DNA from 2 places in the Pseudomonas sp. KK18 genome. Region 1 is predicted to be linked to the other one. Evidence: predicted binding sites of a transcription regulator. Region 1 holds the regulator's gene; the other holds the start of a gene.
What was found. The regulator FliA, encoded in region 1, starts transcription of late flagellar genes. The targets are predictions, from matches to a motif close to CTAAAGTTTNNNNNNNNNNNGCCGNTAA.
Positions count from the first base shown of each region.

Region 2: V6607_RS31895 (methyl-accepting chemotaxis protein) is a predicted target of FliA. The motif match lies at 1,846-1,873, and genes of this name have one in related genera.

Region 1 is NZ_CP146605.1:5,364,169-5,369,854, forward strand. Features, by position in the region: gene V6607_RS24035 (chemotaxis protein CheA) at 1-1,350, opposite strand, end outside; gene V6607_RS24040 (protein phosphatase CheZ) at 1,362-2,150, opposite strand; gene V6607_RS24045 (chemotaxis response regulator CheY) at 2,169-2,543, opposite strand; gene fliA (RNA polymerase sigma factor FliA) at 2,714-3,454, opposite strand; gene fleN (flagellar synthesis regulator FleN) at 3,451-4,284, opposite strand; gene flhF (flagellar biosynthesis protein FlhF) at 4,405-5,686, opposite strand, start outside.
Region 2 is NZ_CP146605.1:6,982,963-6,988,648, reverse strand. Features, by position in the region: gene V6607_RS31905 (NorM family multidrug efflux MATE transporter) at 1-722, opposite strand, end outside; gene V6607_RS31900 (LysR substrate-binding domain-containing protein) at 875-1,795, shown strand; gene V6607_RS31895 (methyl-accepting chemotaxis protein) at 1,974-3,950, shown strand; gene V6607_RS31890 (ABC transporter six-transmembrane domain-containing protein) at 4,068-4,991, opposite strand; gene V6607_RS31885 (TetR family transcriptional regulator C-terminal domain-containing protein) at 5,106-5,686, shown strand, end outside; gene V6607_RS31880 (YifB family Mg chelatase-like AAA ATPase) at 5,677-5,686, opposite strand, start outside.

The DNA of each region.
Region 1 (5,686 bases):
GTTTTTGTCGAGGTCGGTTTCTTCACCCACCAGTTCCAGGTTGATCTCTTTCTTGAGCTGGCGTGCCAGGTCGCGAACCAGGCGCGGGAAACGGCCGAAGACTTTCTTGATCGGCTGCATCCGGGTCTTCATGACGGCGGTCTGCAAGTCTGCGGTGACCACGTCGAGGTTCGACACGGCCTTTTGCATGGCCTCGTCGCCACTGTTCAGGCCCAGGCGCACCAGGCGGTTACGCACCAGCACCAGTTCGCCGACCATGTTCATGATGTCGTCCAGGCGCGCGGTATCAACCCGCACGGTGGTTTCGGCTTCACTGGCCGGTTGCTTGTCCGGGGCCGGGGCAGCCGTGGCAGCCCGGGCCGGTGCTGGAGCCGGAGCCGGAGCCGCTTTCGCTGCGACAGGCGCGGCAGCCTTGGCGGCAGGAGCCGGTGTTGCGACAGCCGCGGCAGCAGCCGGTGCAGCAGCGCCGACCACTTCGGTGAACTTGCCCTTGCCGTGCAGTTCATCCAGCAGGGCTTCGAATTCGTGATCGGAGATCAGTCCATCGGCGGCCGGCGCAGCAGCGGGTGCCGCAGGCGCGGCGGCCGTTGCGGCGACTTCCGGCAGAGCCTCGGCGGCAAACGAGCCTTTGCCGTGCAACTGGTCCAGCAGCGCTTCAAATTCGTCGTCGGTGATTTCATTGCTGACGGGCGCCGCGGCTTCCGTTGGCGCTGGCGCTGCGGCCACCGCGTCCGGGGCAAACTGGCCCTTGCCGTGCAACTGGTCGAGCAACGACTCGAACTCGGCGTCAGTAATGTCTTCGGTGGTCGGCACCATGGCCGGCGCACTGGCTGCCGGCGCTTCGGCTTCGGCCTTGACGGCGTTCAGCGAGTCCAGCAGTTGTTCAAATTCGCTGTCGGTCACGTCGCCCGCAGGCTCGGCAACCGGCTCAGCCACCGCTTCCACCACGGGAGCGTTGGCCGCAGGTTCCGCCAGGCGCGCCAGAGCGGCCAGCAGTTCCGGCGTGGCGGCAGTGATCGGTGCGCGCTCGCGCACTTCACTGAACATGCCGTTGACCGCGTCCAGTGCTTCCAGGATCACGTCCATCAGTTCCGAGTCGACGTGCCGCTCACCCTTGCGCAGGATGTCGAACACGTTCTCGGCGATGTGACAGCACTCCACCAGCTCGTGGAGCTGGAGGAAGCCGGCGCCCCCTTTTACAGTATGAAAACCGCGAAAAATTGCATTGAGCAGGTTCGCATCATCCGGTCGGCTTTCCAGCTCGACCAGTTGTTCGGACAGTTGCTCTAAAATTTCGCCGGCCTCTACAAGGAAATCCTGAAGGATTTCTTCATCGGCGCCGAAGCTCATGGGTGTGCTCCTTAGAAGCCTAAACTGGACAGCAAATCGTCTACGTCGTCTTGCCCGGATACAACGTCTTCACGTTTATCGGCATGAATCTGCGGACCTTCACCCTTGGCGAGGTGTTTTTGTGGATCTTTTTCAGAAAGGATCGCTGCGCGGTCATGTTCGATGCCGGCAAACCGGTCGACCTGGCCCGCCATCAACACCAGTTTGAGCAGGTTGCTTTCCACTTCGGTGACCAGTTGGGTCACACGCTTGATCACCTGACCGGTGAGGTCCTGGTAATCCTGGGCCAGCAGAATGTCATTGAGGTTGCTGGAAACCGTGCGGTTTTCCTGCTCGCTGCGGGACAAAAAGCCCTCGACCCGACGCGCCAGCTCACGAAACTCCTCAGCGCCCACTTCCCGACGCATGAACCGGCCCCAGTCAGTGCTCAGGGCCTTGGCTTCACTGGCCATACCGTTGACCAGAGGCGTGGCGTTTTCCACCAGGTCCATGGTGCGGTTGGCCGCCGCCTCAGTCAGCCTGACCACGTAGGACAGGCGTTCGGTGGCATCCGTGATCTGCGAGATTTCCTCAGCCTGGGGCATGTGCGGGTCAATCTGAAAATTGACTATCGCACTGTGCAACTCACGGGTGAGCTTGCCCACTTCCTGGTACAGGCCGCGGTCACGGGTCTGGTTGAGCTCATGGATTAACTGCACCGCGTCGCCGAACTGGCCTCTTTCAAGGCTTTCGACGAGTTGATGAGCATGTTTTTTCAGGGTCGACTCAAAGTCGGCCTGCGATGATTCTTTATGCTCCATAGCTCCCCCGTGGCAGCATCAATGACCGATGCGTTCGAAGATCTTTTCGATCTTCTCTTTCAAGGCCAGTGCAGTGAATGGCTTGACCACGTAGCCGTTGACCCCGGCCTGGGCGGCTTCGATGATCTGTTCACGCTTGGCTTCAGCGGTCACCATCAGCACAGGCAGGCTGCGCAGTTTTTCATCAGCGCGCACGTGGCGCAGCAGATCGATACCGGTCATGCCCGGCATGTTCCAGTCCGTTACCAGAAAGTCGATGCTCCCGCTGTTGAGGATCGGAATCGCCGTAATACCGTCATCCGCCTCGACCGTGTTAGTGAACCCAAGGTCACGCAACAGGTTTTTTATGATCCGCCGCATCGTTGAGAAGTCATCAACGATGAGGATTTTCATGTTCTTGTCCAATTCGACCTCCAAGCAGTCTTAAACGCGCCCAGCACCTGGGCGCGCCATATCAATCAACAGGCGTTACACAAAAAGGACTACCGGGGGCGCACCACGGGCCAAGCCCGTCCGGGCGCAGGGCCTGGACGGTATCGTTCGCAGTGTCCCCACACTGCCTGTCAGCGCGCTCGCCACTCTCCCAAACGCCCCCGCAAGCGGGCCGCGCACTGGCTGTGTAACTGGCTGACCCGCGATTCGCTGACCCCCAGGACCTCACCGATTTCCTTGAGGTTCAGCTCTTCGTCGTAGTACAGCGCCAACACCAGTCGCTCACGCTCCGGCAAATTGGCTATCGCGTCCGCCAGCGCGCTCTGGAAGCGTTCATCTTCCAGGTCCCGTGACGGTTCGAGATGGGCACTCGCGCCGTCCTCGTGCAGCCCTTCATGTTCGCCATCCTGTAAAAGGTCGTCGAAACTGAACAGCCGGCTGCCCAAGGTATCGTTCAAAATCCCGTAGTAATCGTCGAGACTCAATTGGAGTTCGGCCGCAACTTCATGATCTTTAGCGTCGCGACCGGTTTTTGCTTCAATTGAGCGAATTGCGTCACTCACCATCCGCGTATTGCGGTGCACTGATCGCGGCGCCCAATCACCTTTACGCACTTCATCGAGCATGGCCCCACGGATACGGATACCCGCGTATGTCTCGAAACTCGCGCCCTTGCTCGCGTCGTACTTGGTCGACACTTCAAGCAGGCCGATCATCCCGGCCTGGATCAAGTCTTCGACCTGCACGCTGGCAGGCAAGCGCGCCAGCAGGTGATAGGCAATGCGCTTGACCAGGGGCGCATAGCGCTCGATCAATTCGACTTGACTGTCACGTGCCGACTTCTTGTAAAGGTTGTAGCCGCTGGCTGTCATAGCACCGGTCCTGCGCTCGTCTGATGCACCAATCGCTCGACGAAAAACTCCAGATGCCCCCGGGGATTGGCGGGCAACGGCCAGGTATCGACCTTCTGGGCAATAGCCTTGAACGCCAATGCGCACTTCGAACGAGGGAACGCTTCATAGACCGCACGCTGCTTTTGCACGGCCTTGCGCACACACTCGTCGTAAGGAACTGCGCCAACGTATTGTAAGGCGACATCGAGGAAGCGATCCGTGACCTTGGTCAACTTGGCGAACAGATTCCGCCCTTCCTGCGGGCTTTGGGCCATGTTGGCCAGCACGCGGAAGCGGTTCATGCCGTAGTCGCGGTTGAGCAGTTTGATCAGGGCGTAGGCGTCGGTGATCGAGGTGGGTTCGTCGCACACCACCAGCAACACTTCCTGGGCTGCGCGCACGAAGCTGACCACGGATTCGCCTATCCCGGCGGCGGTGTCGATCACCAGCACGTCGAGGTTGTCGCCGATGTCGCTGAACGCCTGAATCAGGCCGGCATGTTGCGCCGGGCTCAGGTGCACCATGCTCTGGGTGCCGGAAGCGGCCGGCACGATGCGAATCCCGCCGGGGCCTTGCAACAGTACGTCGCGCAGCTCACAGCGGCCTTCGATGACATCGGCCAGGGTATGTTTGGGCGTCAGTCCCAGCAGAACGTCGACGTTCGCCAGCCCCAGGTCAGCATCCAGCAGCATGACGCGACGGCCAAGCTCTGCCAGGGCCAGGGACAAATTCACTGACACGTTAGTTTTTCCGACGCCACCTTTGCCGCCGGTCACCGCGATCACCTGTACGGGATGCATGCTGCCCATTTTATTTCTTTACCTTGTCTTGCTTAGACGCAGGCTACATAAGTTGGCCGCGCGAACTGCTGGCAGGCCATCGATGTAGATACTTTTCACTGTCATTTTTAAATAGAAAGCCATGATGCCTCAGCCAACTCGCTTGTTCGGGCTGTGGTAGAGGTCAGCAAACATGTCAGCCATAGCTTCCTCACTGGGTTCTTCCTGCATTTGCACGCTGACAGCCCGGCTGACCAACTGATGACGGCGCGGCAGATGCAGATCATCCGGGATCCGCGGCCCGTCGGTCAGGTAGGCGACCGGTAATTCATGACTGATTGCCAGGCTCAATACTTCGCCCAGGCTTGCCGTCTCATCCAGTTTAGTCAGGATGCAACCCGCCAGCCCGCAGCGCTTGTAGCTGTGGTAGGCGGCGGTCAATACCTGCTTCTGGCTGGTAGTGGCAAGCACCAAATAGTTTCTGGATTTGATCCCGCGCCCGGCCAGGCTTTCCAGCTGCATGCGCAGGGCCGGGTCGCTGGCTTGCAGGCCGGCGGTGTCGATCAGCACCACGCGCTTGCGCAGCAATGGGTCGAGGGCGTTGGCCAGGGACTGGCCCGGGTCGACGTGGGTCACCGGCACATTGAGGATGCGGCCCAGGGTCTTGAGTTGTTCCTGGGCGCCGATGCGGTAGCTGTCCATGCTCACCAGCGCGATGTTCTGGGCGCCGTACTTGAGCACGTAACGTGCGGCCAGCTTGGCCAGGGTGGTGGTCTTGCCCATGCCGGCCGGGCCGACCATGGCAATCACACCGCCTTCTTCCAGGGGTTCGATTTCCGGGGTGACGATCATCCGCGCCAGGTGGGCCAGGAGCATGCGCCAGGCCTGGCGAGGTTCTTCAATTTGCGTGGTCAGTTGCAGCAGGTCGCGGGACAACGGGCCGGACAGGCCAATGCGTTGCAGGCGACGCCACAGGTTGGCCTGTTGTGGCTGGCTGCCCTGCAACTGGTTCCAGGCCAGCGAACCCAGCTGCACTTCCAGCAGTTCACGCAGGCCGTTGAGTTCGAAACGCATCGAGTCGAACACCCGCTGGTCTACCGCCGGCGCCGGGGCTGGCGCAGCAGGACGCGGTGGTTCAACAAAAGTCGGCTCTACCAGCGGCTCGGACGCGGTCAACGGCAGCCCGGCAAACAGCTGGCGATTGGTGGAGGCGTCGCTGTCGCCACGCATGCTCAGTTCAGCCTGGGCCGAGACAATGCGCGAAGCGGTCTTGCGCAGCTCGTCTTCCAGTTCCATGTTCGGCACGCGCGGCGCCAGGGCCGAGGGTTTGTAATCCAGGGCAGCCGTCAGCTCCACACCGCCGGCAATACGACGGTTACCGATAATCGCAGCGTCGGCGCCCAACTCATCACGTACCAGTTTCATGGCCTGA
Region 2 (5,686 bases), 1.6 Mb from region 1:
CACAGTTCCCGCAGGTAGTGCAGGTTGGGCCGCAGCAAACCCTTGCGCAGCGGATACGCGTCGTAGGCACGGTTGTATTTGATGTACCAGATCAACGCCAACGCCATGCAGTTGGCAACGATGGCGGTGACCAGGCCAATGCCCACCAGCCCGAGTTTCGGCAGGCCGAACATGCCTTCGATCAACGCGTGGTTGAGCAGGTAGTTGATCACCGTGCCGCCCAGGCTGATCACCATCACCGGCGTGGCCTTGCCGATAGCACTGGTGAAGCCGCGCAGGGCCATGAACGTCAGGTAGCCGGGCAGGGCGAACGGCAGGATGGTCAGGAACTGGCCGGCGGACGCGACGTTGGTTTCGGTCTGGCCGAACATCAGCAGCACTGGCTTGAGTTTCCACAGCAGCAAACCAGCCACCAGCGCCATCAACCAGGCCAGCCACAGCCCGGCCTGGGTCAGGCGGGTGGCGCCCTCGATGTCGCCGGCGCCCTGGCGGATCGCGACCAGCGTGCCCACGGCAGCGATCACGCCGATGCAGAAAATCGACACGAACGAATAGCTCGCCGCACCCAGGCCTCCGCCGGCCAGGGCCTCGGGGCTCAGGCGGGCCATCATCAGGGTGTCGGTCAGCACCATCAGCATGTGGGCCAACTGTGAGGCAATCAGCGGCCCTGACAGCCGCAGAATGGCCCAGAGTTCGGTACGTGCCGGATGCCGCATGATCATCACGCTCAAAAAGTCAGGGAAGGGTGGAAGGGTTGATTCTCGGCGCTCACAGCGCATTGCACAAAGGGATAAATCCGATGGTTCGCATGATTAAAACTCATGCCTGAATGATTCTGGTAGGGTTTCGATATTGCGCCGTCGGAGTTTTCGCCATGTCTCGTCGTCTTCCTCCTCTTTACGCCTTGCGCGCGTTTGAAGCTGCGTCCCGCTACAACTCGTTCACCCGGGCGGCGGAAGAGTTGTCGATTACCCAAAGTGCGGTGAGCCGGCACATTCGTACCCTGGAAGAGCATTTCGCCTGCCGCCTGTTCCAGCGCAGCGGCCGCACCTTGCAACTCACCGAGGCAGCGCGCCTGTTGCTGCCGGGCGTGCGTGAAGGCTTTGCGGCCCTGGAGCGCGCCTGCCATACCTTGAATGCCGAGGACGACATCTTGCGCATGAAGGCGCCGTCCACCCTGACCATGCGCTGGCTGCTGGCGCGCCTCAGTCGCTTCCGGCACCTGCAGCCGGGCAATGAAGTGCAACTGACCAGCGCCTGGATGAGCGTCGATGAGGTGGATTTCAACCAGGAACCATTCGATTGCGCGGTGTTGTTGAGCAACGGGCATTTCCCGCCGGACTGGGAAGCCAGCTACCTGTTTCCGGAGTTGCTGATTCCGGTGGGCGCGCCGAACCTGTTGAGCGACGGACCCTGGGACGTTGCACGCCTGGCCTCTGCCGAACTGCTGCACCCGACGCCGGACCGGCGTGACTGGCGCAACTGGCTGGAGCGCATGGGGCTGTCATCCCAGGTTTCGCTCAAGGGCGGGCAGGTGTTCGACACCTTGGAGTTGGGCATGATCGCCGCTGCCCGAGGGTACGGCGTGTCCATGGGCGACTTGCTGATGGTGGCCGAAGACGTGGCCCAGGGCCGCCTGAGCCTGCCATGGCCCACCGCTGTGGCCAGTGGGGAAAATTACTATCTGGTGTGGCCGAAGACCCGGCCGGGTGGCGAGCGTTTGCGACGGCTGGGTGACTTTCTCCAGGGCGAAGTGCAGGCCATGGAATTGCCCCAGGTCGAGCGCCTCGACTGAGTGGATTGCGCACCGGCCAGCAATCGTTTGCGCGATACCCCTGTGATTCGCTCAAGTATTGAGCCTGCCCGCCGAAGTAGGGTTGTTGGAACTACCGTTCTGCAACGTTTCCCCTATTAGAATTTTGCCGAGCAGCGCTATGAGATCAGGATGATCCTGGCCTCGGCCAGGAGCCTTCATGTCTCAACCTCGCGCCCGGATTGCCTCTCAACTGGGGCTTGCCCTCGCCGTGATACTGGCTGTCGTCATCAGCGGCAGCACGGTATTCGCGTTGCGTTCGCTGGATTCCGCCAACCTCGACACCCGCGAGGAGCACCTGGCCAGCGAGGCCCGCTTGCTGGCCGACCAACTCAATACCTTCCACAGCACCTTGCGCGAAAGTACCCAGCGTTTGAGCGGGCTGTTTGAAAAGCGCTTCAGCGCCGGCTTGAGTACGCGCCCTGAGCAACCGGTGACGGTGGCGGGCGTGCAGACGCCGGGCCTGTACCTGGGCGAGGAAGTGCTCAACAACAACTTCGCTGAAGTCGATGAGTTCAAGCAGATGTCCGGCGGCGTGGCGACCTTGTTCGTACGCAGCGGCGAGGACTTTATCCGCGTCAGCACCTCCCTGACCAAGCAGGATGGCAGCCGCGCCATCGGTACGGCGCTGGATCACCAGCATCCGGCCTATCAACGCTTGCTGGGCGGGCAGGGCTACGTTGGCCGTGCGGTATTGTTCGATCGCTCCTACATGACCCAGTACAGCCCGGTGCGGGACGCCAGCGGCAAAGTGATTGCGGTGCTATTTGTCGGCTTCGACTACACCGATGCGCAGAACGCCCAGTTCGACAACCTCAAGCGTTTCCGCATCGGCCAGACCGGTTCCCTGGCGCTGCTGGACGAACAGAAGCACTGGCTGGTACCGCCCGCTGGCGTGCAGGCGCTGGATCAGTCGATTCCGGTGATGCTCGACCTGGCCGCCAAACCTGGAAAAGGCCGTTTCTGGAGCGACAAGAACGAAGACTTCTACAGCGTTGCCGTGCCGTTTGAAGGCGGCCCGTGGTCGGTGGTGGCGAGCATGCCGAAAGCCGAAATTCGCGCGGTGACCTGGTCGGTGGGGATTCGCCTGGCGATCGGCAGCTTGCTCGCGATGCTGCTGGCGGTGGGCGCGGCGGTCTGGTTGCTGCGCAGCAAGTTGCAGCCGTTGGGCGACCTGGTGCGTCAGGCCGAAGCCCTGGGCGCCGGTGATTTGAGCGCACGGCTGAACGTTTCCAGCCATGACGAAATCGGCCAGTTGGCCCGCAGTTTCAACCAGATGGGCGAAGCGCTGTCGACCATGGTGTCGCATATCCGCAAGGCGGCTGAAGACGTGAACAGCCGCGCCCAGGCGTTGTCGGGTTTGTCCGGCGGTGCGTACGAAGGCATGGAGCAACAGTCCGGCGAGATCACCAGCATGGCCGGCGCGGTGGAAGAGTTCAGCGCCACCTCGCTGAATATTGCCGACAACATGGGCAACACCGAGCGCCTGGCCCAGGACAACGCCCAGCAAACCAGGATCGGCCGCACCTCGATGCAGGAAGCGTCGTCGTCCCTGGAACACATCGCCACCGCGCTGAACAGCACGGCCACGGTGATCAACACCCTGGGCCAGCGCTCCCAGGAAATCGGCGGGATCGTCGGGGTGATTACCGCGATTGCCGAACAGACCAACCTGCTGGCGCTCAACGCCGCCATCGAAGCGGCGCGGGCCGGTGAGCAGGGGCGCGGGTTTGCGGTGGTGGCCGATGAAGTGCGCAACCTCGCATCGCGCACTCGTCAGGCCACGGATGAGATTTCCGGGATGATCCAGAGTATCCAGCAGGAAACCGGCAACGCCATCAGCACCATGGAGCAAGGCAACGTGCTGATGCAGGAAGGCCTGGCTCGCAACGCTGACGTCGCCTCTGCGCTGGCGCGGATCGACGAGCAAAGCCGCTCGGCGGGCCAGCAGTTTGCGGCCATTACCACGGCGACCCAGGAGCAGAGCAGCACGGCGACCCTGCTGAGCAGCAACTTGCAGAGCATCGCCCTGGCCAACAGCGAGCAGCGTGAAGTGGTGTCCAACCTGGCGATCACCGCCAAGGAACTGGAGACCCTGGCGGCGGGCTTGCGGCATGAGGTTGACCGGTTTCGTTGATTGACTGTTCGGGCCTCATCGCGGGCAAGCCCGCTCCCACAGTTGACCGTGTTGTTCTGGAGTAAGCGGTCCACTGTGGGAGCCGGGCTTGCCCGCGATGACGGCCTACCCGACGCGTCAAACGTCGGATCGGTCGCCCAGCCCCGGGTCCACACGCTTGCCAATGTCCTTGAGTCGTGCCAGTTGATCAACCATCCCTGGCGCTTCATCCAGGCTGCTGACAAAGGTCCACAGGTAAGTCATCACCGCATACACATGGCCGGCCTTGACCGCCGGCGACAGCGCCAACTGGCTGATGGCGACCACAAACAACAGCGCCGCCAGCGTGCCGATAAACAGGAACGCTGCGGCCTCGCGGTCCGACAGCCAGATGCGCAGGCGTGACAGCACCTGGTAGTGGCGCTGCAAGGTCTGTGCGCCGACCTTTTCCACCAGGCCGATTTCCTTTTCCAGGCGGTCATTCAAGCGCTCATGCAGTTCCTGATTGCGCCGGGCGAAACGTGGCAACAAAGTTGTGCACAGCACCAGCGCGGTCAGGCACGCCAGGCCTATCCACGGCTCGATCACCAACAGCATCACTGCCGCACCGACGATGGAAACCAGCGCCGTCGCGATGATCGGCACGTGTTTTTCGAAGAAGTCGACAAAGTCCCGCGCCAGCACCACCCGCGCTGCCGCCCGGGAAGTGCTGTGGTTTTGCAGACGCTGGTTGAGAATCACCGGCACCGCAAGGTCCGCGTAGATACGGGTGAAGGTGCGTGTATCCAGCGCCCGTCGCGCCGCCCCGACCACCCAGAACGCCAGCACCACGGCGGCGTAGAACAGCGCGCTGCCGGCATCGCCGCGGATGATCGAGTCCACCGCGAACCCCGCAAACAGTGGGTAGGCCAGCAGCAATGCGTTCTCCAGGGCCACCAGCGACAAGGTGCAGAACAACTTGCCGGGATAGGCCTTGGCGATCGCCTTAAGGGTTTGGCTGGCGGATTGTTGCCCGATCTTTTTGCTTTCTTCGATCAGGATCTGGGGTGTTACGGATGACATGGGGTGCACCGAGAGTGAGATAAACGCTATTATTGAGCGACTGCTCAAGTATCCTTGAGCGACCGCTCAAAAAGCAAGCGCCGTCGATCTGCCGGTGCCTGAAGGAAAAGCCTCATGTCGCGTATCGACCGTAAAGACCAGATCATCGCCGCCGCCCTGGAGCTGTTTCGCAGCAAAGGGTTTGCCGATGTTTCCACCCGCGACCTGGCGGAGCATGCCGGGCTGTCCCGCAGCCACGTCTATCACTACTTCAGCGACTGGAAAGAGCTGCGCCGCGAAGCGTTCGTGCGGTTCGCCAACGAGCAACTGGACGAGGTGAGGGCGCCGCTGGTGGATCTGCCACCATTGGAAGCCCTCGAAGGTTTCCTGCGTGACTGCCTGCCCTCCACGGCAGACGCCGGTTGGGCGCTATGGCTGGATGCCTGGGACGAAGCCATGCATGACGAGCCATTGGCCCAGGCCTACCTGGTGATCAACGCCCAATGGCAAGCCATGCTCGCCGAGATCATCGAGCAAGGTGTGGCGGCCAAAGTGTTCCGCTGTGAGTCGCCCAAGCGCGCTGCGCGACAACTCTTTGCCGTAGCGATGGGCTATGCCGATGACTTGTTGCTCAAACCCTCCGTTGAGTCAGCTGAAGCGGTGATGGATGAGGTGATGGAAGTGGCGGGGCTGCTTCTGGCGTTGCCTAGGACGCG